DNA from 3 places in the Streptomyces sp. NBC_01283 genome. Region 3 is predicted to be linked to each of the others. Evidence: riboswitches for the same ligand, from Rfam matches in the RefSeq annotation. Region 3 holds a riboswitch; each other region holds the start of a gene.

Region 1 (10,355 bases), 1.6 Mb from region 3:
GGACCTTCTTGAGCGCCTCGACCTGCTGACCGCTCAACTGGTCCATGGTGGACGCCTTGTCGAGGTAGTCGTCCGGGTCGGCGGAGAGGAAGAGCTGGACGGAGGGATCGATGCCGCCGGTGCGGTACTGCGCGCTGGCCATCGAACCGAGCCCGCCGCGGAGGTCGTTGAGGTCCTCCTGGCCGCGGGCGACCTTGTCCTGAAGCTCGCCGATCTCCTTCTCGAGCTTCTCCTGCTTCTCCTTGGCGCCGTTGTACCGGTCGGTGGCCCGGCCGGCGTCTTCGTAGAGCTTGTCGACCTTGGACTTGACCTCGTCCTTGCTCGGCTTCTCGCTGGGCGCCGCGTTGGCGGCCTGGGAGGTGAGTGCCACGGCAGCGGCGGCGGTCGCGGTGAGCACGGTCACGCGGGCTCGACTCGGCTGCTTGGGTCGACGATGGGACGCCACGAAGGCGGCTCCTTCTTCCTCCAGCCGCCTACCGAGATCCGGTGGGCGGGTACCGCCGCTGTCACCCCGGATGGGTGATCAACCGAGCGGAGGTTCGAGCCGTGACCTTAGTGACCTCCTTGTGATCAGTTCAAATCCTGAAGGGCAAAAAGTGGGGTGCCCGGCGCATATTTTACCGATATCACACAGGCGGTGAGGGGGGATTGACGCTGCGTCGCGAAGACGGCATCTCAATTCGGGCATAGGGAACAGGAGTTACTTGCGACCCTTAGCCCCGCGAAAGCGACGTGCGTCAGCCCCGCGAAAGCGGCCTGCGTCAGCCCCGCGAAAGCCGCTTCAGGAGCACGGCCGAAGCGACCGGCCGCGCCCCCGCCTTCGCGATCCCGTCGGCCACTTCGCGGTCGGTCGAGACGACGACCACGGGGCGCCCGGGAGGCTCGGCGCGCACCAGCTGGCGGATCAGTTCGTCCGCGGTGACGCCCGGCTTGGAGAACAGCACCCGTACCCCGCGCGGCGGCGCGAGCAGTACGGGCGCGGCGAGTTCGGCCCCGTCGAAGACGCAGGTCATCTCGGCGCCGGTCTGCGCGGCGAGCTGCGAGAGCGAGCCGAGCAGCCGCAGCCGCTGCTTCTCCAGGGGCATCGTCGGATAGCCCGTCTTGGTGACGTTGTAGCCGTCCACGACCATGTGCGCCTGCGGCAGCGCGAGCAGCTGGTCGAGGATGGCCGGATCGTTCTCGGAGAGCGCGCGGGCGGCGATGTCCTTGGGCGTCATCCGCCCCGGCTCGACGGCGTCCACGGTCTCCGCGGGCCGCACGGAGACGGGCGGCAGGGCCAGTTCGCGGCGCAGCCCCTGGGCGGACTCCAGGACCGTGTCGAGCAGCAGCCGCACCCGCATGTCCTCGACGCTGCGGCCCTCGCGCGCCGCCCTGCGGCTGGCCTCTAGGGCGGCCTCGGTCTCGCTCAGCCGCGCCTTGAGCCGCCGGGACTCGCTCTCGGCGGCGGACAGCTGCGCCTGGCCATCGGCGCGTGCGGCGTCGTACTCGGCGGCGGCCTTGCGCAGGGCGGCCTCACCGCGCTTGACGTCACTGAGGGCACCGCGCAGCTTGCGATGCATCGATTCGGCTTCCTTCTTCGCCGACTCCAGCTCCGTGCGCAGCCGTTCGGTCTCGGCCTTCGTCTGGCCGCGGGCCGCGGAGAGTTCCTGGCGCAGCCGTTCGAGCTCGGCGCGGGTCTCGTCCTCGACGCGCTCGGCGTCCGCCCGCAGGGCTTCCTCACCCGCGGCGGTCACCAGCTTCACCCATCCGGTGGGACGCAGTACATAGGCCGCGGCCGCCACATCGAGGGGGTCCGCGGCCGGGGGCGGTGAGCCCGCGTCCAGGGCGCCGGTGAGCTCGGGCTGCGCCTCTCTGAGACGTTCGCCGATGCGCTGCCGGAAGAGCGCGTCGCCCTCCAGGGCCGCCGCCATCGCGTTGCCCGCGAACTTCGTCCGCCGGGTCGGCGTGAAGCGGGCGTACTGCCGCAGCTGTGCGGGCAGTTCGCTGACCGTGAGCCCGCCGAAGCCGTCCGAGACGATCTGGACGACCCGCCGTCGCACTCCGTCGGGCAGCGGGCGGTCGAGCACCTCAGCGGTGCCGTCGTCCGGCTCCCCGCTTGCGCTCTCCACCATCCGTCACCCCACTAGCTGTGCGGGGCCCGCTCCCTCAGGAGCCGGCGCCCGGCCTGTCCACGAGTTCCACCTGGTCCACCGCGTTGCACCAGCGGCAGCGCACCGACTCGATGGTCTCACTGACCACCTCGCGTTCCTCGACGTTCGACTCACCGGCCAGGTCGAGGTGCACATATTCGACGACCTTCGACGTGCGGGTCACGTCGAAACGCGTGAGGTTGCCGCAGAGCGCGCAGCGCCACCGGGTGGTGTCGGTCGGCAGAGGAACCGTCATCGTGGCTGTTCGCTTTCCTTCGGAATTCCATGGTGCGTGGTGCCCGTAACCCTAAGGCCTGTAAGGGTCTCCATGCGGCGGCCTCCCACGCGGCGGGGCGGTCTGTACGGTTTGCTGCACTTACGTCATGCTCTGTTCATGATCAAGACATGGGGTTCGACGGCGGGCCGGATGCTCAGGGGGCAGTCCGCCCCGGTGACGTACGGACTGATCGCCGTCTGCTGTCTGGTCTTCGTGATCTCGCCCGTGTCGGGGCTCAATCCCGGGTACGGCACCGGCGATGAGCTGCTCGCCGCACAGCAGGACTACTTCGAGCGCTGGGGCGTGGTCCCCTCGGAGCTGTTCAGCGGGGCGCTGCGGCCCGTGCTCGCCCCGGCCACCGCGCTCTTCGTGCACGGGAGCTGGCTGCATCTGCTGGGCAACATGCTGTTCCTCTTCGTCTTCGGGGCGATGACCGAGGAGCGGATGGGACACCTCCAGTTCGCGTTCTTCTATGTCGGCTGCGGCTATCTCGCCCTGTTCGCGTACGCGGTCGCGCACGCGGGCTCGCATCAGACCCTGGTGGGCGCGTCGGGGGCGATCTCCGCGGTGCTCGGTGCCTTTCTCCGTCTCTTCCCCAAGGCGCGGGTCACCAGCCTCTTCCCGTTCCTCTTCTTCCTGCCGCTGCGGTTTCCGGCCTGGGTGGTGCTGCCGTTCTGGGTGGTACTGCAGTGGCTCGCGGCCTGGCAGGGCGCGCAGGGGCCGGGGGTGGCGTATCTGGCCCACCTGGTCGGGTTCTCCCTCGGCTTTCTGTACGCATGGGGGCGCTACAGGAGGACAGCTAGAGTGAAGAAGCCAGCACCGGTTACCGAGGGAGACAGTCAGCCGTGATCACCGCGATCGTGCTCATCAAGACCAGCGTGGACCGGATCCCGGAGATCGCCGAGTCGATCGCCGCCCTCGACTGTGTCAGCGAGGTCTTCTCCGTGACCGGTACGTACGACCTGATCGCCATGGTGCGCGTCACGCGCCACGACGACCTGGCCGACGTCATCCCCGGCAAGATCAGCAAGATCCCGGGCGTGGAGGGGACGGACACGCATGTCGCGTTCCGTACGTACTCGCAGCACGACCTCGAAGCGGCGTTCGCGATCGGCCTCGACTCCTAGCGTCCGCTCCCGTCCTGGGCGTAGAACTCCCGCACGGCGGGCGGAAGTTGACCCGCCTGAGCCGGGTCGACCCCTCGGGCCTCGACCCCCGCCTGAAGGACTCCGAGATCCGCGTCGCCTGCAACCCCCCACAACGGCCTGGGAGCCGGTCAGGACGCGCACCACATCCGGGCGGAGGGCGCGAGCGGGCCCTGCGGATGATCGTTCTGGGGTCATGCCTGAGGGGACTGCCCAGGGCTCAGGCGGCCGTGGTGTCCGGGACGCAACGCCCGTCCTCCGTACGGTAGTTCCAGCGCGCGCCGTCGGCCACGAGCTCCTTGCAGGCGCGCACGAAGCGCTCCACGTGCTCGTCCGGGGTGCCCGCGCCGAAGCTGACGCGGATCGCGTTCAGGGACTTCTCGCCGGGCGCGGCCTCGGGGGCACCGCACTCGCCCTGGGTCTGCGGGTCGCTGCCGAGCAGGGTGCGCACCAGCGGGTGGGCGCAGAAGAGACCGTCGCGTACGCCGATGCCGTACTCGGCGGAGAGCGCGGCGGCGAAGTGCGAGCTGTTCCAGCCGTCGACGACGAAGGAGATGACGCCGACGCGCGGCGCGTCGTCGCCGAAGAGCGAGAGCACCTTCACGGCGGGCACTTCAGCGAGACCCTCGCGGACCTTGGCGATGAGGTGGCGCTCCCGGGCGACGAGCTCGTCGAAGCCCGCCTCGGTGAGCGCCTTGCAGGCGGCGGCGATCGAGTAGACGCCGATGACGTTCGGCGAGCCGGCCTCGTGCCGCGCGGCGGTGTCGTGCCACTCGACGTCCACGCCGCCGTCCGTACGCCGTGCGACCTTGCGCGAGGCGCCGCCGCCCGCGAGGTACGGCTCGGCCGCCCGCAGCCAGTCGGAGCGTCCCGCGAGGACACCCGAGCCGAAGGGCGCGTACAGCTTGTGGCCGGAGAAGGCGACCCAGTCGACGTCGAGCTCGCTGATCGAGACGGGGTGGTGGGGCGCGAGCTGCGCGGCGTCCAGGACGATGCGGGCGCCGTGCGCGTGGGCGGCGGCGGCGAGCTCCTTGACCGGCCACAGCTCACCGGTGACGTTCGAGGCGCCGGTCACGCACACCAGGGCGGGCCCGTAGGGGTCGCGGTCGGCGAGTGCGCGCTCCAGGGTGGCGACGGCCTGATCGGCGGTGCGCGGGGCGTTCAGGTAGGTCACGCGGGCGTCGCGCCAGGGCAGCAGCGAGGCGTGGTGCTCGGTCTCGAAGACGAAGACCTGGCAGTCGGCGGGCAGCGCGGCGGCAAGGAGGTTGAGCGAGTCGGTGGTCGAACGGGTGAAGACGACCTGGTCGTCCTCGCGGCAGCCGAGGAACTCCGCGACGGTGACGCGGCTGTTCTCGAAGAGGTCGGTGGAGAGCTGCGAGAGGTACCCGGCGCCGCGGTGCACGCTGCCGTAGTACGGCGCGTACGCGGCCACGTCGTCCCACACCCGCTGGAGCGCCGGGGCGCTCGCGGCGTAGTCGAGCGCCGCGTAGGTCACCTCGCCGCCGGTGACGAGCGGCACGGTGACGTCACGGCCGAGCACCGGCAGCGGCGCGGCGCAGCAGGGGTCGGCGGACTCGGTGGAGGAGGCGTCGGTGACGGTGGCGACAGAGCGTGCGGACATGGCGAACTCCCGTGGGAAGGCAGGCGAGTTCACTGCGAGGGCGCACATACGGCGCTGCAGTGATGAAGAGAAAAGGGGGTGCGGAAAAGGGGCCGGGAAGCCCTATCGCATTCGCTTGCTCACGAGACTGCTCCCTTGAGGACCAGGACCCCAGGGGTACGACACTCATCGAGTGCGCAGGGGTCCGCGCTTGCCATACGCCTTGCTGCGTACGGCCTGGTCTTCACCCGGGGCACCCCGCCACGGACGGAGGGTTGCCGGACAGCGAGCCGGGGCCTAATCGCTGTCACTCATGACCTGCGCAGCATCTTGCCACACGATCTTCCCGGTGCACACCGCAGTCCGGCATCCGGACTGCGGTGTGCGCCACACTCACCTGTTGCTGGCCGCCACCCACCGCTCCAGGGCCTTCTTCGCGGAACCGGAGTCGATGGCCTGGGCCGCCTTCGCGATCCCGGCGCCGATCTGCTCCACGAGGGTCCCCTCGCCCGGCGAGAGGGCCACCAGGGCCGCCGCCGTGTTGAGCAGCACGGCGTCCCGCACAGGGCCCTTCTCTCCGTCCAGGAGACGCAGCGCCACCTCGGCGTTGTACGAGGCGTCAGCGCCCCGCAGTGCCTCCACGGGGACAAGGTCGATGCCGACGTCGCGCGGGTCGAAGGCCTCCTCGCGCACGGCTCCGTCCCGTACGACCCAGACCCGGGATGTGGCCGTGGTCGTCAGCTCGTCGAGCCCGTCGTCGCCGCGGAAGACGAGGGAGGAGTTCCCGCGCTCGGCGAAGACCCCGGCCACGATCGGCGCCATCCGCGGGTCGGCGACCCCGACCGCCTGGGCGCGCACCTTGGCCGGGTTGGTGAGCGGGCCGAGGGCGTTGAAGACGGTCCTGATGCCCAGCTGGCTGCGGGCCCCGCCGGCGTGCCGCAGCGCCGGGTGGAACTTCACGGCGAAGCAGAAGGTGATCCCGGCCTCCTCGGCCACCTCGACGACCCGGTTCAGCGGCAGCTCCAGGTTGACCCCGAGCTTCTCCAGGACGTCGGAGGCCCCCGAGGCGCTGGAGGCGGCGCGGTTGCCGTGCTTGACGACCTTCGCGCCGGCGCCCGCGGCCACGATCGCGGACATCGTGGAGATGTTGACGGTCTTCGCGCCGTCGCCGCCGGTGCCGACGATGTCGACGGTCTGCCCCGGCACCTCGATCACGTTGGCGTGCTCGTACATCGTGCGGACGAGGCCGGAGATCTCCTCCACGGTCTCGCCCTTGGCCCGCAGCGCGACCACGAAGCCGGCGATCTGCGCGTCGGTCGCCTCGCCGCGCATGATGCGGTCCATCGCCCACGCGGCGTCCTCGGCGCTCTGGTCGCGCCCTTCCAGCAGCCCGTTCAGCACACCGGGCCAGGAACGGGCCGCCGCGGTGTTGCCTCCTGCGGGGGTCACAGCGCTCATCTGCCGCTCCTGGGTTCGTCTAGGCAAGGGTCAGGAACACCTTATCCAGCCCGGGGGACGGCAAAGAGCCCCGTCCATGCACTGGATGCAGGGACGGGGCTCTCGCCGTGGCGACCTGGTGGTCAGACCTTGCGGTCAGAACGTCGGAGCGTTCAAGGGATCAGTGGTGGCCGTGGCCGCTGGTGATCTCCTTGTACTCCTCGGTGGTGGGCTTGGGGATCTGGTTGTCCTCCCCGTAGTAGCCCTTGCTGAGCTTGGCCCGGAGCTTCTGCGAACCGGACACCTTGCGCTCGACGCCGTTCTCGTCGACCGAGGGGCCGATCTCGAGCGGCGCGTACTGCTCGTGCGCGGTGAGCGTGTGCAGCTGCTCCTGGTTGAGCGGCTCGTGGACCTCGATGAACTCACCGTGCGGCAGGCGCTTGATGATGCCGGACTCGCGACCGTGCAGCACCTTGTCCTTGTCGCGCCGCTGCAGACCCAGGCAGATCCGCTTGGTGATGATGAAGGCGAGGACCGGCGCCACGAAGAACGCGATGCGCACGAACCAGGTGATCGAGTTGATCGACAGGTGGAAGTGCGTGGCCCAGAGGTCGTTTCCACCACCGATCAGCAGCACCATGTACCAGGTGATCCACGCGACGCCGAAGCCCGTACGGGTCGGGACGTTGCGCGGGCGGTCCAGGATGTGGTGCTCGCGCTTGTCCCCGGTGACCCAGGACTCGATGAACGGGTAGACCGCGATCGCGACCAGGACCAGCGGGAAGATGACCAGCGGGATGAACACGCCCAGGACGAGCGTGTGACCCCAGGCGTTGATCTCCCAGCCCGGCATGACACGGATCAGGCCCTCGGAGAAGCCCATGTACCAGTCGGGCTGCGCTCCGGTGGACACCTGGTCCGGACGGTAGGGACCGAGCGCCCAGATCGGGTTGATCGTGGCGATCGCCGAGATGGCCGCGATCACACCGAAGACCAGGAAGAAGAAGCCTCCGGCCTTCGCCATGTAGACGGGCAGCAGCGGCATGCCGACGACGTTCTTGTTCGTCTTGCCGGGGCCCGCGAACTGGGTGTGCTTGTGGTAGAAGACCAGGATCAGGTGCGCCACCACGAGCCCGAGCATGATGCCCGGCAGCAGCAGGATGTGCACCGAGTAGAACCGGGCCACGAAGTCGCCGCCGGGGAACTCCCCGCCGAACAGGAACATCGCCAGGTACGTGCCCACGATCGGCACGGACAGGACGGCGCCCTGCATGAAGCGCACACCGGTACCGGAGAGCAGGTCGTCCGGGAGCGAGTAACCGGTGAAGCCGGTGAACATGCCCAGGACGAACAGCAGGAACCCGAAGACCCAGTTGACCTCACGGGGCTTGCGGAACGCACCCGTGAAGAAGACGCGCATCATGTGCACGAACATCGCCGCGAGGAAGATCAGCGCCGCCCAGTGGTGGATCTGCCGGATCAGCAGACCACCGCGCACATCGAAGCTGATGTGCATGGTCGAGTTGAACGCCTCGGACATCAGCTGGCCCTGCAGCGGGATGTAGCTGCCGTGGTACTCCACCTCGTTCATCGAGGGGTGGAAGAACAGGGTCAGGTACACACCCGTGAGGATGATGATGATGAAGCTGTAGAGGCAGATCTCACCGAGCATGAAGGACCAGTGGTCCGGGAAGATCTTGCGCATGTTGGCCTTGGCCAGGGAGTAGATCCCCAGACGTCCGTCGGCCCAGTCGGCGACCCGCTCACCTGCGGGCGCCTCCTTCTTACGCGTATCAGTCGTCGTAGTGCTCATCCGCGCTCCCAGAAAGCAGGACCGACGGGCTCAGCGAAGTCGCCGAGCGCCTCGAGATAGCCCTCTTCGTTCACGCCGATGCGCAGCTGCGGCAGCGCGTGACCGGCCGGGCCGAAGATCACTCGGGCACCGTCGGAGAGGTCGAAGGTGGACTGGTGGCACGGGCAGAGGACGTGGTGCGTCTGCTGCTCGTACAGGGAGATCGGGCAGCCGACGTGGGTGCAGATCTTGGAGTACGCGACGACACCGTCGTGCGACCACTCGAGCTCCTGCTTGTCCTTGATGTTGTCCGGCTGGATGCGGACGATCATCAGGGCCGCCTTGGCGATCTCCTTCTGGAAGTCGTGGGCGTCCTCTTCCAGGCCCTCGGGCTTGGCGAAGGTCAGCGAGCCGACCTGGACGTCCGACGGGCGCAGCGGCTCGTTCGTGTTCATGTTCACGAGCAGCTTGCCCTTGGACCACAGCGTGTGCCGCAGCTTGTCCTCGGGCAGCGGACCGAGGTCGCGCAGCAGGACGACACCGGAGAGCGGCACCATGGCCAGCGCACCGAACATCGTGTTCCGGATCAGCTTGCGCCGGCCGAACTGCGACTCCGCGGCACCGGCCTTGAAGTCGGCCATGACCTTGGCCTTGACCTCGGGCTCGGCCTCGATGGGGTGCCGCTCGTCGGCGACCTCCACGTCGGACATCAGAGTGCGGGCCCAGTGGACCGCGCCCGCGCCGATGCAGAAGAGCGCCACGCCCAGGGTCATGCCCAGGGAGAAGTTCAGCGCACTGATGTGGCCGATCGGGAAGATGTAGATGCGCTTGTCGACCGGGAACGCCACGTACGAGGCGATGAAGCCGATCGTGGCCAGCATCGACAGTGTGAACAGGAAGGCGACCGCACGCTCGGACCGCTTGGCGGCCCGCTCGTCGATGTCCTGGACACGGTGCTCATGGGGCGGAAGGCCCGGGTCGGCGAACGGGTTCTCGTCCTTCACCGCTACCGAGCCGTGCTCGGTCTCCTGCACGCTGGGCAGGTTCTCTTCTGATTTCTCTTGGCTACTCATGACTTCTTGGCCTTTGCGGTCCGAGCGGCGACCCACACGGCGACCGCGATCAGCGAGCCGAGACCGAAGATCCAGCCGAACAGGCCTTCACTGACCGGACCCAGACCACCCAGCTTGAGACCGCCAGGGCTCTCGGTCTGTTCGCCGTTGACCGCGTCGAGGTACGCGATGATGTCCTTCTTGTTCTTCTCCGGCATCGTCGTGTCGGGGAAGGACGGCATGTTCTGCGGGCCGGTCTGCATGGCCTCGTAGATGTGCTTCGGGGAGACATCCTCCAACGAAGGAGCGAACTTGCCCTTCGTCAACGCGCCGCCCTCACCGGTGAAGTTGTGGCACTGCGCGCAGTTGGTGCGGAACAGCTCGCCACCCTTGGCGATGTCCGCCCCCTCCGGGCTGTACTGCTTCTCGGTGGGGATGGTCGGGCCCGCGCCCAGCGAGGCGATGTACGCCGCGAGCTGGTCGATCTGGGCCTGGTTGTAGATGGCCTTCTTCTTCGGCGCCTGGGCGCCCGGCTGCTGGAGCGGCATGCGGCCGGTGCTGACCTGGAAGTCGACGGCGGCTGCGCCGACGCCCACCAGGCTAGGACCGTCGGAGGACCCCTGACCGCCGGTTCCGTGGCAGCTGGAGCAGCCCACGGAGTACAACTTCTTGCCCTCGTCGATGGCGAGGGACTGGGCGGTGTCGTCGGCCTGCGCCTTGTCCGCGGGTGCGAACGCGGCGTACAGCCCCCCGGTGGCCGCCAGCGCGAGGAGTAGGACGACGACCGCCGCCAGCGGGTGGCGTCGTCGTGCGGAGAGCTTTTTCACGGATTACCCCGGTGTCAGGATCTTCTGCGTCGATGCTTCTGGAATGAGTCGGAACGTCGGGCCCGGCTGGGCCCGGCCCCGTTTACTTGATCATGT
Region 2 (10,355 bases), 3.9 Mb from region 3:
TCAGCGACCAGACCAAGCTGTCGTACGACCAGGTCTGGGACGCGCTGAAGACCACCGACGCGGACCCTGACAACGGCAGCAACGTGATTCTGCTCTACACCGGCCGTTCACAGAGCAAGGACAGCAACGGCGGCGACCCGGACCAGTGGAACCGTGAGCACGTGTGGGCCAAGTCCCACGGCGACTTCGGCACCGCGACCGGCCCGGGCACCGACATCCACCACCTGCGCCCGGCGGATGTGTCCGTCAACAGCACGCGCGGCAACAAGGACTTCGACAACGGCGGCAGCGAGGTCGGCGAGGCGCCGGGCAACTTCACCGACGCCGACTCCTTCGAGCCCCGTGACGCCGTCAAGGGCGACGTCGCCCGCATGATCCTCTACATGGCCGTGCGCTATGACGGCGAGGACGGCTTCGCCGACCTGGAGCCCAACGACAAGGTCGACAACGGCAGCGCCCCCGCCATCGGACGGCTGTCCGTACTGAAGCAGTGGAGCGACGAGGACCCGCCGGACACGTTCGAGAAGAACCGCAACCAGGTCATCTTCGACAAGTTCCAGCACAACCGGAACCCGTTCATCGACCACCCCGAGTGGGTCGGAGCTATCTGGTAGGTCGCAGTCGTCGCTGGTTGTGGCAGCTGCCCTGGGGCGCCGCCACAACCAGCGACTGAGGCACCGTCAGGACACCACGTCACCCAGCGGCTTGCCCTCCAGGTGGCCGGCCACGTTCTGGATCGCGGCGAGGCCGATGCGGACGAGGGTCTCGCGCGTGACGCCCGCGACATGCGGGGACAGCACCACGTTCGGCGCCTTGAGCAGGCGCAGGGCGGCGGTGGGCGGTTCGGGGTCGAAGACGTCGATGCCCGCTCCGGCCAGCGTGCCTGCCGTGAGGGCGTCGGCGAGGGCATCCTGGTCGATGAGCGCGCCGCGTGAGGTGTTGACGACGAAGGCCGTCGGCTTCAGGAGGGCCAGGCGTTCGGCGTCCAGGAGATGGCGGGTGTCCGGCGTCAGCGGGGCGTGCAGGCTGACGTAGTCGGACGTACGGAGCAGTTCGTCGAGTTCGACGTGCCGCGCCCCGCCGAGGCCGGCCTCCATCTCGGCGCTCACCGGCCTCGGTCCCGCGTAGACGATGCTCATGTCGAACACGACCGCCCGGCGGGCGACTTCCTCGCCGATGTGGCCGAGTCCGACGATGCCGAGCGTCTTTCCGGAGAGCTCCGTGATGGACTGCTGGAGGCGGGGCAGCGCCCAGTCGGCCTCGGTGAGAGCGGTGTGCGCCGGGATCAGCTGCTTGGCGAGGGCCAGCATCAGGGCGAAGGTCTGCTCGGCGACGTTCTGCTTCTCGGCCCCGCTGGAGCCGATCGAACAGACGAAGATCCCGCGGGCGCGGGCGGCGTCCACGTCGACGTAGTCGAAGCCGTGGCTCGCGCACTGGACGACTTCCAGGTCGGGCGCCGCCGCGATGTGTTCGGCCGTGACCGGGGCGAGGGCGGTGATGATGACGTGTGCCGCGCGCAGGGCCGCGGGGTCCTCGTCGGCCGACTCGACGACGGTGACATGCGCCGTCGCGGGCAGCAGCCCGGCGAGGGCGCCTCCCGCGGCGCGGCCGCCCATGTGGGGCGAGACGATGGCGAGGACGTTCTTCACGGCGGTCATGCGATCTCCTCGATCAGGTCGTCAGGGGTGAGGGTGGCCGGCCCGGCGTGCCCGGACAGGGCCAGGGTGAGGTCGAGCTCGGCGAGCAGACAGCGGATCACGTGGTCGACGCCTGCCTGGCCGTCGAGGCCGAGCCCATAGGCGTACGGCCGTCCGACGAGCACGGCCTCGGCGCCGAGGGCGAGTGCCTTGAAGATGTCGTCGCCGGTGCGGATCCCGCTGTCGAACAGGACGGAGAGCCGGTCGCCGACCGCCTCCACCACGCGGGGCAGCGCGTCGGCCGCCGCGACGGAACCCGCGACCTGCCGGCCGCCGTGGTTGGAGACCACCACTCCGTCCATGCCCGCGTCGGCGGCGCGGCGGGCGTCGTCCGGGTGCAGGATCCCCTTGAGCACGATCGGACCGTCCCAGTTCTCGCGCAGGAACGCCAGGTCCGGCCAGGTCTTCGCGGGGTCGGCGAACATCCCGACGAAGTGCATCACGGCCGCGTTCGGGTCCTCGTGCACCGGTTTGGCGAGACCTGCCCGGAACGCCGGGTCGCTGAAGTAGTTGGCGGTCCCCACGCCGTGCAGGAAGGGCAGGTACGCCTGGTCGAGGTCGCGCGGCCGCCAGGCGAGGAGCGGTGTGTCGAGCGTGACCACCAGGGCCGTGAAGCCCGAGGCCTTCGCCCGGTCGAGGAAGCTCTTGGTGACGTCGCGGTCCTTGGCCCAGTACAGCTGGAACCACCGCTGTGCGTCCCCCATCTCCTCGGCGACCTGCTCCATGGGGGTGCTGGAGGCCGAGGACAGGATGTACGGGACGCCGCGGGCCGCTGCCGCACGGGCCGCGGCGGACTCGCCCTCCGGGTGCATGATCGACAGGACGCCGACCGGGGCGAGGGCGAGCGGCGCGGGCAGCCGGTGGCCGAGCACCTCCACGGACAGATCGCGCTCCTGTACGTCGCGCAGCACGCGGGGCACGATCCGGCGCCGTTCCAGGGACTCGCGGTTGGCGCGGGCGGTGCTGCCGTTGCCCGCGCTTCCGGAGACATAGCCGACCGGTCCCGGGCCGAGGCGCTGCTCGGTCAGCTCCTCCAGGCGGGTCAGGTCGGTGGGCAGTCGGGGTACGGCGCCCGTCATGCCGTTGAGATAGATCTCGTACTGGAAGTCCGCCCAGTTCGGCTTCGTCATGTGGTGGGTCCCGTCCGGTGTCCGTGAGACTGCCTGAGGCTGCGTGCTAGGGCGCGGGAGTGCAGAGGGCCTGAGAGGGCCTGAGAGGGCACAGCCCACCCGACGATCCTTGCCACAGTGACAAGCCCCGTCCATGGTCGTACGCACCCTTTTCCGATGGGACTATCACCTTGTGACAAACAAGCGGGAGCGTGTCCGGCAGGAACTCCTGGCCGACCCCCACCTCGTCGAGGCGGTCGTCGACGCGGTGCACGAACAGGTTCCGGCGTATACGGCGCTGGACGGAAGCAGGTTCCCGGAGGTGCGGGCCATCGCGGCGTGGGCGACGGACCGCCTCCTGGACCACTGGGTCACGGGCGGGGCGATCGGCCCCGGGGATCTGCGGCGCTTCCGCGGGATCGCGGCGGCGCGGGCGGCGGACGGCCGCCCCCTGCAGGCCGTGCTCCGCGCCTACCGGGTCGCCGCCGCGGTGCTCGCGGACGAGGTCGCCGCCCGCGCCCCGCACCTGTCCGCGCAGGATGCCTTCGCCCTCACACAGCTGCTGCTCACCGCCATGGACACCATCTCCGAGGAGATGACGACGGCGTACGCGGCCACCAGTGAGCGCCTCACGGGTGACCGCGACCGATCACTCCAACTGCTGCTCGACGACCTGATCGCCGGCCGGCACGCGTCGTTGGGCGCGCTCGGCGCCAGGGCATCCCGCCTGGGCGTTCAACTACCCGAGCGTTACTGCCTGTTGGTTGCGGAGCCGGTGGACACCAGGGCCCTGGACAGCGGCACGTCCGACATCTCGCTGACCACGTCCACCGCCCTGCTCACGGCCCTCGGTGGCGGCGGGGCGCCGGGAACGTCCCCGGCGACGACCTCCCTGGCGACGACCCACGGTTCGCGCGCCGTCCTGCTCCTGCCCGCCGGCTCCGCCGACGCCGCGCCGGACGTCCTGCGCAGGCACGCCTGGCGCGGCTGCGTGATCTCGGGCGAGAGCCTGGACCGCGTCGCGGTCGCCCACCGGCTCGCCGCGGGCTCCCTGGACGCCGCTCCCCCGCACGCCCATCACCCCGACCGGGTCCTCACCGACGCCGACGCACACGTCCTTGCCCTGCTCGCGGGCCACCCCGTGGTGAGCCCCGACCAGATCGGCCGCCTCGTCCTCGGCCACCTCGTCGACGGCGCCCAGCGCCACCTCCTGGAAGCCCTCACCGCGTACATCGACACCGGCTCCGCCAACGCCGCGGCCCGCGAACTCCACCTCCACCCGCAGTCCGTGCGCTACCGCCTCCGCCGCGTCCGGGACATCACGTCCCGCGACCCCCAGGACCCCTGGCAGCGCCTCACCCTGGACATCGCCCGCACGATCGTGCTCGGGGGCCGGGGCGGGCAGGGGCCCGCCCGATGACGACGAGGGCAGGCGTACGGCCTCGCCTCCCCCGATGCGCGGTCTCCCCTCCCCGGCGCACGATCGCGGCCCAACGCCCCCGCGCACAGACCTGGTTCACCTATCCAGATGCAGCCACGATCCCAGTCACCCGGCCACCCTCGACCGCACAACCCAGCAGCCCAGACCCCCGTAGCGGCCCTCTCACCTGGGGCGCAACTGCTGGCCCATCGCCTGACGCGGGCTCCCGCAACCGTCCGCCGGGCGGCCCTTCGCCCGGCGGACGGTCCCGTCACCTGCGCCGCCACTCCTCGGCGAGCAGCTCGTAGGAACGCACCCGGTCGGCGTGGCCGTGGGTGATCGTGGTGATGAGCAACTCGTCGGCCCCGGTGGCTTCCTGGAGCTGTTCCAGGAGGTCCGCGACGCGTGCCGGGGAGCCGGTGAACTGGGTTTCCGTGCGGTCCTCGACGAGCGCCCGGTCCGCGTCGGTCCAGGTATGCTCGCGTGCCTCGGCCGGCGTGGGGTACTGGATGGCGCCCTCGGCCGTGCGAATGCTGCGGACCCACGGGCCGTAGCCAGCGGCGAGTTCGCGGGCGGTCTCGTCGTCCTCGGCGACGACGACGTCGGCGGAGACGCTGACATAGGGCTTGTCGAGTATGTCGGAGGGCTCGAACGCGGCACGGTAGCCCTCCGCGGCCTCCAGGACCGTGCCCGGACTGACGTGGTAGTTCGCGGCGAAGGGCAGGCCATTGCGGCCCGCGACGTCCGCGCTCTGGCCGCCGCTGCTGCCCAGGATCCACACCTGGATGTCGGCGCCCTCACCGGGGACGACATGCGCCTCGATGCCGTCAGCGGACCGGTACGTCCCCGCGAGCAGCGCGAGGATGTCGTCGACCTGCTCCCCGTAGTCCTGCGCCTGCGCGTGCGGCTGCTGGAGCAGCTTGCGCTGGAGGGCGACGCGGGGCGAACCCAGCAGATGCTCGTAGGAGAAACGCGGCGGGATCCGCAGCCCGTTGGGCGCGTGACCGTCGACGACGGGGGTCACGGTCGGCGGCGCGGCGGGGGGCGTACCGGGTGGTTTGCCGCCGGAGCGGCCGAGTCCCAGGTCGAGGCGTCCGGGATGCAGGGCGTCGATCAGGCCGAACTCCTCGACCGTGGAGAGCGCGGTGCGGTGACCGAGCTGTACGGCGCCGGCCCCGAGCCGGATCGTGGAGGTCGCGGCGGCGGTCAGGGCGAGGACGACCGCGGGTGAGGTTCCTGCCACGCCCGGGTTGAGGTGGTGCTCGGCGAACCAGTAGCGGGCGTAGCCGAATCGCTCGGTCTGCCGGGCCAGATCGATGGAGTTGTGGAGCGCTTCGGCCGCGGTGGAGCCGGACGAGACCGGGACCAGGTCAAGGACGCCGAGAGGGATGGCTGGCATGTGTGTGGTCCTCCTCAGCGACCGGCCGACGCGGGCACGGACGTAGGTGCGGGATCGGGCGTGGGGACGGATACGGGCTCGGGGATGCTCGGCGTGGCGTCGGGGTGGGCCAGGCCCAGGTGGTCGCGCAGGGTGGTGCCCTCGTACTCCGTACGGAAGACGCCGCGCTCCTGGAGCAGCGGGACCACGGTGTCGGCGAAGGCGTCGAGGCCGCCGGGGGTGATGTGCGGGACGAGGATGAACCCGTCGGACGCGTCGGCCTGGACGAAGGAGTTGATCGCCTCGGCGACGGTGGCCGGGGAGCCGACGAAGGACTGCCGGTTGCCGGTCTCGATGACGAGGTCGCGGATGGACCACTTGTTCGCGGCCGCGAGCTCGCGCCACTCCCGGGCGGTGGCCAGCGGGTCACGGTACATCCGCACTTGGGCCCGGCCGCGCGCGACGGTGTGCTCGCCGAGGTCCGGGTCGATGTCGGGCAGCGGACCCTCCGGGTCGTACGCGGAGAGGTCGCGGTTCCAGACGAACTCCAGGTGCTTGATCGCCGTGGCGCCGCTGACCTGCTTGCGCCGCACCTCCCGGGAGAGTTCCTCCGCCTCGGCGTCCGTGTCGCCGAGGACGAAGGTCGCGGCGGGCAGGATGAGCAACTGGTCGTGGGTGCGGCCGTGACGGGCCAGGCGTCCCTTGACGTCCGTGTAGAACGCCTGCCCCTCTTCGAGGGTGCTGTACCGGCTGAAGATCGCGTCAGCGCCCTCGGCGGCGAACTCCCGCCCCTCCTCCGAGTCGCCCGCCTGGAAGATGACCGGGCGCCCCTGGGGACTGCGCGGGACGTTGAACTGCCCCTGGATGTCGAAGTGCCGGCCCTGGTGCACGAAGGCGCCCACCTTGGCGTCATTCAGGAAGGTGCCGGTCTCCTGGTCGGCGAGGATCTCGTCCCCGCGCCAGGAGTCGAAGAGCTCGTGTGCCGTGGTGAGGAATTCCTTCGCCCTGGAGTACCGCTCCTCCTGCGGGAGGAATCCGCCGCGACGGAAGTTCTCGCCGGTGAAGGCGTCCCATGAGGTCACGACGTTCCAGGCGGCGCGGCCGTCCGAGAGGTGGTCGAGACTGGCGAACTGGCGGGCCACCTCATAGGGCTCGTTGAAGGTGGAGTTGATGGTGCCGGTAAGGCCGAGGTGCTCGGTGACGGCGGCGAGCGCGGTGAGGACGGCGAAGGTGTCGGGCCGTCCGACGACGTCCAAGTCGTAGATCTGGCCGCCCTGTTCGCGCAGCCGCAGTCCCTCGGCGAGGAACAGGAAGTCGAATTTGGCGCGCTCGGCGGTGCGTGCGAAGTGCGCGAAGGAGCTGAACTCGATGTGGCTTCCGGCTTCGGGGTCGCTCCACACGGTGGTGTTGTTGACGCCCGGGAAATGCGCCGCGAGGTGGATCTGCTTGAGCGGCTTGTCCGGTGACGTTGACTTGCTCATGTCGGTGGTCCTTTCCCGCTCAGGCGGTGGCGGCGTAGCGGCTCGCGGGGCGGGCGAGGCCCAGCAGACCGCGCAGGGTGTCGGCCTCGTACGCGCGGCGGAAGACGCCGCGGCGCTGGAGTTCGGGCACCAGGCCCCGGGTGATCGCCGGGAGGTCGTGGCCGACGACGGCGGGGCGCAGCCGGAAACCGGTGAGCCCGGCCTGCGCCAACTCTGCGAGCAGATCGGCCAGTTGAGCGGGCGTGCCCGTGAAGATGCGCGCGTCGCTGGTGTACGGCTGCCCGGCGAGGGAATCCAGCCGTTCCCGGCGGGCCGCGGCGGCGGCCGGGGCGTCGTCGAGGAACACCACCAGGTCGCCGAAGAGGTGCAGGGGCTCGTCGCCGCGTCCGGCCGCGTCCTGTTCGGCGCGGACCGCCGTGACGATGGCGTGTGCGTGCCCGGCGTCGCGCGGGGTGACGTATCCGAGGTCCGCGGAGCGGCCGAGGAGGCGGAACGGTGCGTCGGTCGGGCCCTCGTGGGCGAGCGCGCTGACGAGGGGCCGGCCCTGCGGCGGCCGGGGTGTGATCGAGGGACCCTTGACGCTGAAGTGCTTTCCCTCGAAGTCGATGTAGTGCAGCTTGTCGCGGTCGATGAAGCGGCCGGTGGCGACGTCCCGGATCTCCGCGTCGTCCTCCCAGCTGTCCCAGAGGCGGCGCACGGCTTCGGCGTAGTCGGCCGCCTCGTCGAAGAGGTCGGCGGTCAACTCCCGTACCTCCGGCCTGCCGAGATCCTCGACGTCCTCGAAGGCGGGCAGCGTGCGGCGTCCGAAGTGCGCGGCCTCGTTGCGGCGCGCCGAGACCTGCACGCGTACGCCCGCACGGCCCGTGCTCACGTAGTCGAGCGTGGCGATCGCCTTGGATATGTGGAAGGGCTCGGTGTGGGTGGCCACCACTGTCGGCACCAGACCGATGTGGCTGGTCAGCGGCGCGACGCGGGCGGCGATGAGGACGGCGTCGAGCCGTCCGCGGACCTGATCGGTGCGTCCGTCGGGCTCGGTGAAGTGGGAGGACTGGAGTCCGAGCCCGTCCTCGATCGTCACGAAGTCGAGCAGACCGCGCTCGGCCTCGGTGACCAGATCGGCCCAGTACCGGGCGGTGAACAACTCCCCTGGCCGGGCGACCGGTTCGCGCCAGGCGGCCGGGTGCCAGCCCGCGCCGTCGAGCGCGACGGCGAGGTGCAGCGCGGCCGGAGGAGCGGAGTCAGCGGAAAAGGGCAGGGCGGATGAAGGTGAAGGTGATGACGACACGGAGGAGTGCCTTCCTGATCGACCGTACGAGAACACCGGCCCCTCGGCTCCGAGGGTGCGGCGGCGGGGTGACGGGTCAGGAACGACAGAGCGCGCCGGCGACACGCTGCAGGTCGATGTGCGGCCGGGAGTACAGATGCACCTGGCGGCTGGGGGCGATCACCAGGACGCGCGGCGCGGGAACGGGCGGCGCGGGCGCAGGCACGGGCGGCACCAGTGGCATGTGCGTCACCTCCGCCCTTCCGGCTCGGCGGGCCCGGAGCCCGGCCTGTCTCGCGCTTGCGGAACCCTGGCCGGGAACCGCCTGGTCCTCACCTGGAGCACCCCGCCGCGAGGGAGGGTTGCCGGTCAGCAAGCCAGGGCTTGACGCTGACACTCGTAACCTTCTCGGACGTTACGTGAGGTCGTAGCCGTGCGCAATGCCCGTGGATCATGGCCGGGCTCACATCGCCGTACGTGTCTCTGCGTGGGACTCCGTCAGGGTCAACCGGCGGGCCACGCCTTCTGTTCCGCTGCCGTCCGGGGAGTTCCAGGGAGATCCGTGGGGGTCGGGGAGTTCCACAGGCCTTCTTGACGGCGGGGGAACCCCGGACCCAGACTTCCGGGGACGGTCTCGAGCGGGTCCCCGAGCGGGCCATCGGCTCCGGGTGCAACTCCGGGTACAACGGGCCTCGAAAGCAGGGCTGGTGAACATGTCCAGGGCGGTCGCCGCGAGGAACAGCACCCCGCGATCCCCCCTGTCCGCACCCAGACCCCGCCCCCACGTCCTGACCAGGCGGCTGCACATCGACCTGCTGCGCGTGTGCAGCGCCTCGGCTCCAGCCGTCTGACGTCACCGCGGAAGAGCCGGTCGCCCACCCGGAAGGCAAGGGCTCGCGTCATCGCTCCGGCTCTCCGCGATCATCCGCGGCCCTCTGCTGCCCCGCCCCCTCTCCCCCCGCTCTCTCCCCCGCCGTCCCGCCGGCGCCGAGCGCCGCGGGCGCCCCCTCACCTGTCTGGAGAGCCATGCCCGAGACCACGTCGCACCGCCCGCTGATCCGCAGCCGCATCGGAGCCGATCTCGCGGGCGGCTTCTACCCGGCGCCCCACCGCTATCACCTGTACCTCTCGGCCGGATGTACGGGCTCCCTGCGCGTCTCGATCACCCTCGACCTGCTCGGGCTCAGGAACGCGGTCACCACGACGCTCCTGACACCGGACACCACCACGGCGGCCCACGCCGACCTACACCGCCACTACGAGGCCACCGAGCACCACTTCGACGGTCCGCCGACCGTTCCCGCACTGTGCGACCGATGGAGCGGGCACGTCGTCAGCAATCACACCCCCGACATCCTGCGCGACCTGACCTGCCGCTTCACCGCACACGCCGGCGGCCCGCTGCCCCGGCTGCGCCCACCGGCCCTCGCGGCACGGATCGACGCCTGGCACGAGCAGCTCGCGGGCCCCCTCACCCCCGCGACGCTGGACCAACTCGACCGCCGACTGGCCTGCCACGCCTACCTGGTGGGCGAGGAACTCACCGCGGCGGACGTGGACTTGTGGGCGCGGCTCGTCCACCGGACCCCGGACGCGGCCGAGGCCATTGATGCCCGCCCCGACGTGCAGGCCTACGTACGCCGCCTGCGCGACCACCCGGCCTTCTACGCCAACCACCCTCACCCCGTTGGACCGGAGCGGCGGCAGAGCCCGCCCGAGTGCGGCACGAAATCCGTTTCCCCGGCAGAGAGGCCCTGTGCCAGGGTCACCCGGTGACCGATTCCCGACACACGCTGCTCCGCGGGCAGTTCGACCTGACCTGGTCACTCTTCGAGTACCACCTGGAGCGGCTCGAACCCGAGGACTTCCTGTGGGAGCCCGCCCCGCTCTGCTGGACGATGCGGCCCGACGGCGACGGAGGGTGGGTGGCGGACTTCGCGGAGACCGAACCCGACCCCGTCCCTGTTCCGACGATCGCCTGGATCAGCTGGCACATCGGCTGGTGG
Region 3 (10,355 bases):
CTCCGAGCTCCCTGATGCCGTGGGCACGGAGGTCGGCGGCGAAGTCGAGGATCGACTCGACCACGGCGTCGGGTCCGCGCTCCCGGCCGGTGGGCCGCCGCGCCTCGTGCAGGAGCGTGCCGTCCGCTCCGACCAGGGCGGCCTTCATTCCGGTGCCGCCCACATCGAGGGCGATGACATGTCTCACGGGGGACAGTCTCGCGCGTCCCCCGCGAGAGGTCTAGTCCACTCCGGGTGTTTGCCCCCGGCCAAAGGTCCCCTTTCGGGGTGGGGTGCCCCTTGTGTCGCGCCGGGGCGGGGCGCGGGGTCGCCCGCCCCTGGCGGTGCCCACGTGCTCCGCACCGGTCTCGACCGGCTCCAACCTCACAGGCCCACCGCTTCGCGGCGGATGTTTCCCGCCCACCCACCCGATTACCCCGGGGTGCTCCGGTGAACGAACGGGACGACCTGCCGCGAAGCGGTGGCTCATGGCGCGCCGCTGAGCGACCGTCCGCTACGTCCTCACAGGCCCACCGCTTCGCGGCGGATGTTTCCCGCCCACCCACCCGATTACCCCGGGGTGCTCCGGTGGACGAACGGGACGACCTGCCGCGCAGCGGTGGGCCAGGGCGTGGCGTTGAGTGCCGGACCAGTACGCGGCGTCCAGTGGCCCCGCCCCGCGCAGCCGGTCAGCTCAGGATGACGCTTCGCGTCAGGTTTCGGGGGCGGTCCGGGTCGTAGCCGCGGGATTCCGCCAGGGCCACCGCGAGGCGCTGGGCGCGGATCAGGTCCGCGAGGGGGTCCGTGTCCTCGTGGGCGACCAGTTCGCCGCCCACCCGGGCGACATCACCGGCAAGACCCTCGGGAAGTACGCCGAACATCCAAGCCACCCGGCCGGGGCCGGTGATGGAGATGGGCCCGTGGCGGTACTCCATCGCCGGGTACGACTCCGTCCAGGCGCCCGCCGCCTCCCGCATCTTCAGCGCGGCTTCGAGAGCAAGGCCGTACGTCCAGCCCCGGCCCAGGAACGTCCACTGCTCCGCGGCCACCACCGTGGCCGGCAGCGGCTCCGTCACCGCGAGCTCCGCGTCGGCCGCCGCCTCGGCGACCGGCTTCACGCCGGGGATGTCACCGAGCCCCGCCCGCAGGAAGGCGAGCGCGGTCGTGGCGAAGCGGGTCTGGACGACCGACTTCTCGTCCGCCCAGTCCAGGACCGCCACCGAGTCGGCCGCGTCCATCACCGGAGTCTTCGGGTCGGCGGTCAGGGCCGTGGTCGGGACGACGCCCTTCAGCTCGCCGAGGAGTTCGAGGACCTCCGTCGTCGTGCCGGAGCGGGTGATGGCGACCACCCGGTCGTACCGGCGGCCCGCAGGAAACTCCGACGACGCGAACGCGTCCGTCTCGCCCTGCCCCGCCGCCTCCCGCAGCGCCGCGTACGCGATGGCCATGAACCATGACGTCCCGCACCCGGTGACGGCCACCCGCTCGCCCGGCTTCGGCAGTCCGTCGAAGGTGGCGGCGGCCTCGGCCGCCCGGTGCCAGCAGGCGGGCTGGGTTGCGATCTCTGCTGCGGTGAGCGACATGCGTCAAGGCTCCTTGCCGGTGGGACGTCATTGGTACGCCGTTGCACAAGCGATACTGAGGTGGTGTAGACCTCGTGTCCATACGCGAGGGAAAATCGCAGTTCACGTAGATCATCGAGGGTGGGAACAGCTGTGCAGCGGCGCGCGACAGGACTGACCGCGGCGATAGCCGCACTGGGCATGGCGGCGGTACTCGCCGGCTGCGGCGGTCCGGGCGACTCCGGCGACGTCACCCTCAAGCTGGTGGCCGCCGACTACGGAGACTCCAAGGCCAACAGCTCCCAGAAGTACTGGGACAAGCTCGCCAAGAAGTTCGAGGCCGCGAACCCCGGCATCAAGGTCGACGTCAGCGTCTACTCGTGGACCGACGTGGACCGCAAGGTCAAGGAAATGGTCAAGGCGGGCGACGCCCCCGACATGGCCCAGATCGGCGCGTACGCCGACTACGCCGCGGCCGACAAGCTGTACCGCACCGAGGACCTCGTCTCCATCTCCACCCAGGCCGACTTCATGGCCCCGCTCTCCGAGGCGGGCGAGGTCAAGCGCGTCCAGTACGGCATGCCGTTCGCCTCCTCCACGCGCCTGCTCTTCTACAACCAGAAGATCTTCAAGGACGCCGGCCTCACCCCGCCGCAGAGCTGGAGCGACCTCGCGGCCGACGCCAAGGCGCTCAAGGCGCGCGGCGTGAAGATCCCCTACGCCCTGCCGCTCGGCACGGAAGAGGCGCAGGCCGAGACGATGCAGTGGCTGCTCAGCGGTGGCGGCGGCTACACCGACAACGTCGGCACGTACGACATCGACTCCGCGCAGAACGTGAAGACCTTCACCTGGCTGAAGGACGAGCTCGTCGGCAAGGGCCTGACGGGCGCCACGCCGCCCGCCAAGCTCGACCGCGCCGAGGCCTTCGCCGCCTTCACGCGCGGCGACGTGGGCATGCTCAACGGCCACCCCACGCTGATGCAGATGGCCGCGAAGAAGGGCGTGAAGTACGGCATGGTGCCGATGCCCGGGGTGAACGGCCACACGCAGGCCACGATGGGCGTCGCCGACTGGATGATGGCGTTCAAGCAGCGCGGCAACCGCGAGGAGATCGGTAAGTTCCTCGACTTCGCCTACAGCACGAAGAACGTCCTGGACTTCTCGCGCGAGTACGACCTGCTGCCGGTGACGAACTCCGCCGCCGAGCAGATGACGGGCAACAAGAACGACAAGGCGCTCGCCGAGTTCCTGGACGAGCTGCCCACCTCGCAGCTGTACCCGGTCGGCAAGACGTCCTGGGCGCAGGTCTCCGTCCAGGTCAAGAAGTACATCGGCAAGGCCGTGGACACGAACGGCAATCCGGCGTCGATCCTCAGCCAGATCCAGGCCAAGGCGGTCACCGAGGAGAACTCGGAATAGCGTGGCCGGCATGACCGATGCCCAGGACGATGCCACTGACAACGCTCGGGCCGACGCCCCGGACGACGTGTTCCCCGACACCGGCCTCTCCGAGCGCGACCGCGCGATCCTCGCCCTGGAGCGCCGGGACTGGGTGGCCGGTCCCGGCGCCAAGGAGCGGGCCGTGCGCGAGCAGCTCGGCCTGGTCCCGGTCCGCTACTACCAGCTCCTGAACGCCCTGCTCGACGATCCCCGCGCCCTCGCGCACGATCCGGTCACCGTGAACCGCCTTCGGCGGGTCAGGGAGTCCCGGCGCGGGGAGCGTTGAGCGTAGGGTCGGTCCCATGGGTGACCCTGTGTACTTTCCCGAGCTGCCCGAGCCCGTGACCCCCGCCGGACGCGAAGGTCTGGCCGCGCTCCTCGCGGGGCCCGGGAAAGCCGTGATCGCGCTCGACTTCGACGGCACGCTCGCCCCGATCGTGGCCGACCCCGAGCAGGCCCGCGCCCACCCCGGCGCCGTCCCGGCCCTCGCCGCGCTCGCGCCGAAGGTGCGGTCCGTCGCCGTCGTCACGGGCCGCCCGGCGGGCGTGGCGGTGCGCTACGGCGGCCTCGCGGGCGTCCCCGGCCTCGAACACCTCGTCGTGCTCGGGCATTACGGCGCCGAGCGCTGGGACGCCGTCTCCTCCACCGTGCACGCGGCCGAGCCGCACCCCGGGGTGGCGTCCGTGCGCGCCGAACTGCCGGGCTTCCTGGACGGGATGGGCGCCTGGCGCGGCACGTGGATAGAGGAGAAGGGCCGCGCGGTCGCGGTGCACACGCGGCGCGCGGCCGATCCGCAGGCCGCCTTCGAGGCGCTGCGCGAGCCGCTCGCCGAGCTGGCGTCCCGGCACGGCCTGATCGTCGAACCGGGCCGTCTGGTCCTGGAGTTGAGGCCCCCCGGCATGGACAAGGGCGTGGCCCTGGCCGACTACGTACGCGAAGTGGGCGCCGAGACCGTCCTGTACGCGGGCGACGACCTGGGTGACCTGCCCGCCTTCGCGGCCGTCGAGAAGCTCCGCTCGGACCAGGTGCGGGGCCTGCTCGTGTGCAGCGGCAGCGCGGAGGTGGCGGAGCTCGCCGAGCGGGCCGACCTGGTGGTGGACGGCCCGCGGGGCGTGGTGGGGCTCCTGGGCTCCCTCGCCGCTCAACTGCCCTGATCGGCACCGAGGCTGGGCGGGTCGGGGAGGGGGTTCCCGAAGTAGTCGCGGGTGGTCCCGTCGTCCACGGCGGTCCCCTGCCCGCGGGCCGGTGAGCCGGGCTTCAGCCGTACGTCACCGGGGGCGCCCGGGTCCGCGGGTCGGCGTTGACGCCGGTGAGGTCGCGGGGCTGGGAGGTCCGCCACTCGAACGATCAGGCCCTCAGCGCCCGCAGCTGGTCCAGGAACCACTGGGCCGGGGGCAGAGCCGTCGCCGCCGCCGCGAGCCGCTTTGTTCGTTCCGCTCGCTCCTCCGTCGGCATCGACAGCGCCGCGTGCAGCGCCGAAGCAGTGCCCGTCACGTCGTACGGGTTCACGACGAGCGCGTCGTCGCCCAGCTCCTCGTACGCCCCCGCCTCTCGCGAGAGAACCAGTACGCACCCCTCGTCGGAGACGACCGGCACCTCCTTGGCGACCAGGTTCATGCCGTCCCGGATGGGGTTCACCAGGGCCACGTCTGCCAGGCGATATGCCGCGAGCGAGCGCGCGAAGTCGTCCTTCACGTGCAACACCACCGGCGTCCAGCCGGCCACACCGAAGCGGGAGTTGATTTCGTCGGCGACCCGCTGCACCTCCGCCGTGTAGTCGCGGTACACCGCGAGATCCTGCCGGGAGGGGTACGCGAAGGCGACGTGCACCACCCGCTCGTGCCACTCGGGGCGATCCTCCAGCAGCTGCCGGTAAGCCAGCAGTCCCCGGACGATGTTCTTCGACAGTTCCGTCCGGTCCACCCGGACGATCACCTTCCGGTTGCCGGAACCCCCGATCTGCTCCCGCAGCGCGACCAGCCGCTCCTCCACGTCGTCCCGCCGCGACCGCTCCCGCAGGAAGTCCGCGTCGGCCCCGAGCCCGTGCACTCCGATCCGCGTGCCGGACGTACCGCCGAGGACGGCGACGCAGCACTCCGTGAACGCGTCCGCCCACCGGCCCGTCAGGAACGCGGCCCGGTCGGCGCCGAGGATGCCCCGCAGCAGCTGCTCCGCGATGTCGTCCGGCAGCATCCGGAAGTAGTCCACCGGCGCCCACGGCGTGTGCGAGAAGTGGCCGATGCGCAGGTCGGGGCGGAGCTCCCGCAGCATGCCCGGCACCAGGGCCAGGTGGTAGTCCTGGACGAGGACCGCCGCGTCCGCACCGGCACTCTCCGCGAGCGCCTCGGCGAAGGCCCGGTTGTAGGTCTCGTACGCCGCCCACTGTGCCCGGAACTCCGCGCCGAAGGCCGGTTCCAGCGGCGTCTGGTAGAGCATGTGGTGGACGAACCACAGCACCGAGTTCGCGATCCCGTTGTATGCGTCGGCGTGCACGCCCTCGTGCGAACCCGCGTCGATGTCGAGCATCCGCACCCCGGGCTCGCCGACCCCGCGCCGCACCGCCTCGCGGTCACCGTCGCCCAGCGCCGCGCAGACCCACAGCGCGGACTCCCCGTCGGACTCGCCGATCGCGCTGAGCCCGGAGACGAGTCCGCCGCCGCCCCGCTTGGCCGTCAGCTCCCCGTTCTCCTCCAGGGTGTACGTGACGGGGCCGCGGTTGGACGCGACGAGGATCTGGGCGGAGGCGTGCTCGGAGACCATGTGGCGAACCTAGCCCTTCCGGGATGGGCTCAAACGTACGGGCGCTCATCGCTGGTCGCGTCTGCTCCGCGCCGCCGCCACCGCCAGAACGCCCAGGGTGAACAGGGAGATCGCCAGGCCCGCGTACAGCATGGTGTCCGACTCGCCGCCCGTGTCGGCCAGTTCCCCCGGCGTGCCCTCGCGGCTCACGGTCCCGGCCCGCTGATGCCCCGGAACGGGCTGTGCCGGCGCCTCCATGACCATGGTGCCGGTGGCCCTGATGTCGTCGTACGGCGATTCCGCGGCGGCGGGCGCGGTGGCCGCTCCGAGTGCTCCTGCCGTGAGGGCGGCCGTCGTCATGGCCACGGCACCGACGCGTCGCGCGCTTCCCATTACTTGTCTGAGCCACATAACTTGTCTGAGCCACATAAGTGGGGAATGTAGACAAAATGCCCGGTTCTGGGTGGTTACGCCACGCGGCGGGCCGTGTACTCCGCGATGCCGGACATCGGCGGGCGCTCCTCCGTGTCCACCGAATGGGTCCGCGGCTCGAACCCGCGCTCGCCCCGTTCGAACTGGGTGAGCTCGGGGCGTACGAGATGGCCGCGCGCGAGCCGCAGCTGTGCCGTCCGGTAGATCGCCGCCGCCATCCGCCCCAGCGCCTGCCCGTCCTGGTGCCGGTGCTTGCGCACACCGACGTCGACCTGCGCGAGCGCGTCCAGGCCCACCGTGTGCAGCGCGTCGACGAGCAGGCCCAGCTCCACTCCGTAACCGACGGGGAACGGCAGCCGCTCCAGGAGGGACCTGCGCGCCGCGTACTCGCCGCCCAGCGGCTGGACGAACCCCGCGAGCTGCGGCCAGTGCATGTTGAGCAGCGGGCGCGCCATCAGCTCCGTGACCCGGCCGCCCTGACCTGCCTTCTCGCCCAGGGGGCGGTCGTACATCGCCTTCACGAAGTGCACGTCGGGCTCGGTCAGGAGCGGGCCCACGATGCCGGTGACGAAGTCCGCCGAGAACTCCCGCAGGTCCGCGTCGACGAACGCGACGATGTCACCGCCGGTCACCAGGAGCGAGCGCCACAGGACCTCACCCTTGCCGGGCACCGCCGGGATGCGCGGCAGGATCTCGTCCCGGTGCACGACCCGCGCACCCGCCTGCCGCGCGACCTCGGCCGTGCGGTCCCGCGAGCCGGAGTCGATCACCACGAGCTCGTCGACGAGGGGAGTCCGCTCGACCAGCTCGCGGCGGATCTCGGCGACGATCTCACCGACCGTCCCCTCCTCGTCGAGCGCGGGCAGGACGACGCTCACCGAGGCTCCCGACGCCCGCTTGGCGTCGAGCAGCGCGCTGAGCGGACGGTCGGCAACGGACCAGGAACGCCTGGTCAGCCAGCGCTCGGCCTCTTCCAGCACGGGTGGCTCCTCCTGTGTGTGGCCTGCATGTGATCCATCTCGCGGTTCGGACGACTATCTCAAGGGTCCAGGCCGTCGGTTACAGTCTTGAACAACGCGGATGACCATCGCATGTCGGGGGTCATCGCGTAACAAATGCCCCGGGCCCCTGAAGCCCGGCGCCATACCGCTCATCCAGAGGGGCAGAGGGATACGGCCCGTTGAAGCCCCGGCAACCATCCCGCCGACCGCGCACGCGAGGTCTCGGTGGGGAAGGTGCCAATTCCGTCTCGCGGCGAAATGCGTCGCGAGGAAGATGAGGAGAAAGGGCCTCGCCTCCATGGCTGCGCAGACTGTCGCAACGAACGACACCACCCCCTCCACCACGGGTTCCGTGGACCTCGGCCCCGCGTCCGGCCTCTCTTGCCGCGAGTGCGGCGAGCTCTACGCGCTGGGCCCGATCTTCGCCTGCGAGGCCTGTTTCGGCCCGCTCGAAGTCGCGTACGACCTGCCGACCGGTGACCCCGAGGCACTCCGGAAGCAGATCGAGTCCGGCCCCGACAACATCTGGCGCTACGCGCCCCTGCTGCCCGTCCCGGCGAACGTCGCCGAGAAGCCGAACATCAACCCCGGCTGGACCAAGCTGGTCAAGGCCGACAACCTCGCGCGTGAACTCGGCGTCGAGCAGGGCAAGTTGTTCGTCAAGGACGACTCCGGCAACCCGACGCACTCCTTCAAGGACCGCGTCGTCGCGCAGGCCATCGAGGCGGCGCGCGCCTTCGGCTTCACCACCCTCTCCTGCTCCTCCACCGGCAACCTCGCGGGCGCCGTCGGCGCCGCCGCCGCCCGCGCCGGCTTCCGCTCCTGTGTGTTCATCCCGCACGACCTGGAGCAGGGCAAGGTCGTCATGGCCGCGGTATACGGCGGCGAGCTCGTCGGCATCGAGGGCAACTACGACGACGTGAACCGCTTCTGCTCCGAGCTCATCGGCGACCCGCTGGGCGAGGGCTGGGGCTTCGTGAACGTGAACCTCCGGCCGTACTACGGCGAGGGCTCCAAGACCCTCGCGTACGAGATCTGCGAGCAGCTCGGCTGGCGGCTGCCCGACCAGCTGGTCATCCCGATCGCCTCCGGCTCGCAGCTCACGAAGATCGACAAGGGTCTCAAGGAGCTCATCGAGCTGGGGCTCGTCGAGGACAAGCCGTACAAGATCTTCGGTGCTCAGGCCGAGGGCTGTTCGCCGGTGTCGACCGCCTTCAAGGCCGGTCACGACGTCGTGCGCCCCCAGAAGCCGGACACCATCGCCAAGTCGCTGGCCATCGGCAACCCCGCCGACGGGCCGTACGTCCTGGACATCGCGCGTCGCACGGGCGGTGCGGTGGAGGACGTGAACGACGAGCAGGTCGTCGACGCGATCAAGCTGCTCGCTCGGACCGAGGGCATCTTCGCGGAGACCGCGGGCGGGGTGACGGTCGGTGTCACCAAGAAGCTGATCGACGCGGGCCTCATCGACCCGACCTTGACCACGGTTGTGTTGAACACCGGTGACGGGCTCAAGACTCTTGACGCTGTTGCCGAGACGTCTCAGGCGACTGCCACGATTCGGCCCAGCCTGGACGCGTTCCGCGCCGCCGGGCTCGCCGACTAGCCGCCGTAGGGCCTGACCGCCGTCCTCGACGGGCGGTCGTGGTCCGTCCTCGCGCAGTTCCCCGCGCCCCTGAAGGGGCCCCACACACCCGAGGTGAAATCATGAGTGTCAAGGTTCGCATCCCCACCATCCTTCGCACCTACACCGGCGGTCAGTCCGAGGTCGCCGCGGAGGGTGCGAATCTCTCCGAGGTCATCGCCGATCTGGAGAAGAACCACGCCGGTATCGCGGCCCGTGTCCTGGACGACCAGGGCAAGCTGCGGCGCTTCGTGAACGTCTACGTGAACGACGACGACGTCCGCTTCGAGCAGGGCCTGGAGACGGCGACGCCGGACGGCGCCGGGGTCTCCATCATTCCCGCCGTCGCCGGTGGTTGATCCTTTAAAGAAATACCCTGCGTAATCTCCATTGCCCCCTCCGCGAGAGAAGCGGAGGGGGCAATTCCATGTGGTTGAGCGCGGTACAGTTGGGAAGCGAGCTTCCCTGTTTGTGCCGAGCGCATATACGAAGTCGCCCCGAGGGCGACAAGAAGTAGCCAAAGTGCCCCGCCCATTTGCCCCTCTCGTGGCATTTGCCTGGCCCGACTTGCCCTGAACTCCGGCGAATTATTCGCATATTACCGATCAGGCGTGCCCAGAATTCTCGTCCGATTGACCTGTTGCAGAGGGCAGTTGGACAGATACATTCAGCCGCGGTCGACGCGTTCCGGCGCACGCCTCCACAACCCATTGGGGGGGTGAGGTCTGACCCGGGTCCGCGAAGTGCGGGTCCGTGCAAGGGCCAGTAATAGGGGAGTTAGGCATGGCTCAGGGCACCGTCAAGTGGTTCAACGCGGAGAAGGGGTACGGCTTCATCGCGGTCGACGGTGGTGCGGATGTTTTCGTCCACTACAGCGCGATTCAGATGGACGGCTACCGCACCCTTGAAGAAGGTCAGCGAGTGGAGTTCGAGATCTCGCAGGGCCAGAAGGGTCCGCAGGCGGACATGGTCAAGCTCGCCGTCTGATCTCGGCGCGATCGGCCAGTGACTTAGAGAGTCATGAGGGGCCCGTACCCGACAGGGGTACGGGCCCCCCGTGCGTGCGCCCCTCGTACGTCTGGGATCCGCGAGAGGCGCTTGCACTCGTAGGGGTCGAGTGCTAATCATTGGGCTTAGCACTCTCCGAGTGAGAGTGACAGAACTTGGATCGGGTCGGTGAGGCCCGCAGGCCGGGTGGGGCAAGGAACCACAAGGCTTGCAGGCCGTCCGTCGCGGGCGCTGGCGCGATCCGGAAGCATGCCACCCCTGTCCGGGAGGACCACTTCACATGGCCAAGATCATCGCGTTCGACGAGGAGGCACGGCGCGGCCTCGAGCGCGGCATGAACCAGCTCGCCGACGCCGTCAAGGTGACCCTGGGCCCCAAGGGTCGCAACGTCGTCCTCGAGAAGAAGTGGGGTGCCCCCACGATCACCAACGATGGTGTTTCCATCGCCAAGGAGATCGAGCTCGAGGACCCGTACGAGAAGATCGGCGCCGAGCTGGTCAAGGAGGTCGCGAAGAAGACGGACGACGTCGCCGGTGACGGCACGACGACCGCGACCGTCCTGGCGCAGGC

Evidence for each region. A riboswitch is a leader RNA that binds a small molecule or an ion and turns the genes downstream of it on or off. The one in region 3 is predicted to bind S-adenosylmethionine.
Region 1: it holds a riboswitch for S-adenosylmethionine, as region 3 does, so the genes downstream of both, OG302_RS30015 (aminotransferase class V-fold PLP-dependent enzyme) here and thrC (threonine synthase) in region 3, are expected to answer to the same signal.
Region 2: it holds a riboswitch for S-adenosylmethionine, as region 3 does, so the genes downstream of both, OG302_RS05415 (putative leader peptide) here and thrC (threonine synthase) in region 3, are expected to answer to the same signal.

Annotation. Positions count from the first base shown of each region.
Region 1 is NZ_CP108430.1:6,629,227-6,639,581, reverse strand. It holds gene OG302_RS30040 (NlpC/P60 family protein) at 1-445, opposite strand, end outside; gene OG302_RS30035 (NYN domain-containing protein) at 762-2,111, opposite strand; gene OG302_RS30030 (hypothetical protein) at 2,146-2,385, opposite strand; gene OG302_RS30025 (rhomboid family intramembrane serine protease) at 2,524-3,255, shown strand; gene OG302_RS30020 (Lrp/AsnC family transcriptional regulator) at 3,252-3,533, shown strand; gene OG302_RS30015 (aminotransferase class V-fold PLP-dependent enzyme) at 3,772-5,172, opposite strand; SAM riboswitch class IV at 5,354-5,470, opposite strand; gene trpD (anthranilate phosphoribosyltransferase) at 5,545-6,609, opposite strand; gene OG302_RS30005 (cytochrome bc complex cytochrome b subunit) at 6,770-8,401, opposite strand; gene OG302_RS30000 (Rieske 2Fe-2S domain-containing protein) at 8,398-9,453, opposite strand; gene OG302_RS29995 (c-type cytochrome) at 9,450-10,259, opposite strand; gene OG302_RS29990 (heme-copper oxidase subunit III) at 10,342-10,355, opposite strand, start outside.
Region 2 is NZ_CP108430.1:1,146,530-1,156,884, forward strand. It holds gene OG302_RS05380 (endonuclease I family protein) at 1-614, shown strand, start outside; gene OG302_RS05385 (2-hydroxyacid dehydrogenase) at 681-1,658, opposite strand; gene OG302_RS05390 (lactate 2-monooxygenase) at 1,655-2,827, opposite strand; gene OG302_RS05395 (PucR family transcriptional regulator) at 3,000-4,226, shown strand; gene OG302_RS05400 (LLM class flavin-dependent oxidoreductase) at 4,498-5,625, opposite strand; gene OG302_RS05405 (NtaA/DmoA family FMN-dependent monooxygenase) at 5,640-7,085, opposite strand; gene OG302_RS05410 (LLM class flavin-dependent oxidoreductase) at 7,105-8,370, opposite strand; gene OG302_RS05415 (putative leader peptide) at 8,447-8,593, opposite strand; SAM riboswitch class IV at 8,641-8,754, opposite strand; gene OG302_RS05420 (glutathione S-transferase family protein) at 9,376-10,125, shown strand; gene OG302_RS05425 (DinB family protein) at 10,122-10,355, shown strand, end outside.
Region 3 is NZ_CP108430.1:5,074,106-5,084,460, forward strand. It holds gene OG302_RS23275 (ROK family protein) at 1-187, opposite strand, end outside; gene OG302_RS23280 (SIS domain-containing protein) at 669-1,562, opposite strand; gene OG302_RS23285 (ABC transporter substrate-binding protein) at 1,743-2,960, shown strand; gene OG302_RS23290 (DUF3263 domain-containing protein) at 2,971-3,267, shown strand; gene otsB (trehalose-phosphatase) at 3,284-4,135, shown strand; gene OG302_RS23300 (trehalose-6-phosphate synthase) at 4,329-5,741, opposite strand; gene OG302_RS23305 (hypothetical protein) at 5,787-6,080, opposite strand; gene OG302_RS23310 (glucosyl-3-phosphoglycerate synthase) at 6,188-7,132, opposite strand; SAM riboswitch class I at 7,300-7,434, shown strand; gene thrC (threonine synthase) at 7,452-8,759, shown strand; gene OG302_RS23320 (MoaD/ThiS family protein) at 8,861-9,136, shown strand; gene OG302_RS23325 (cold-shock protein) at 9,561-9,764, shown strand; gene groL (chaperonin GroEL) at 10,066-10,355, shown strand, end outside.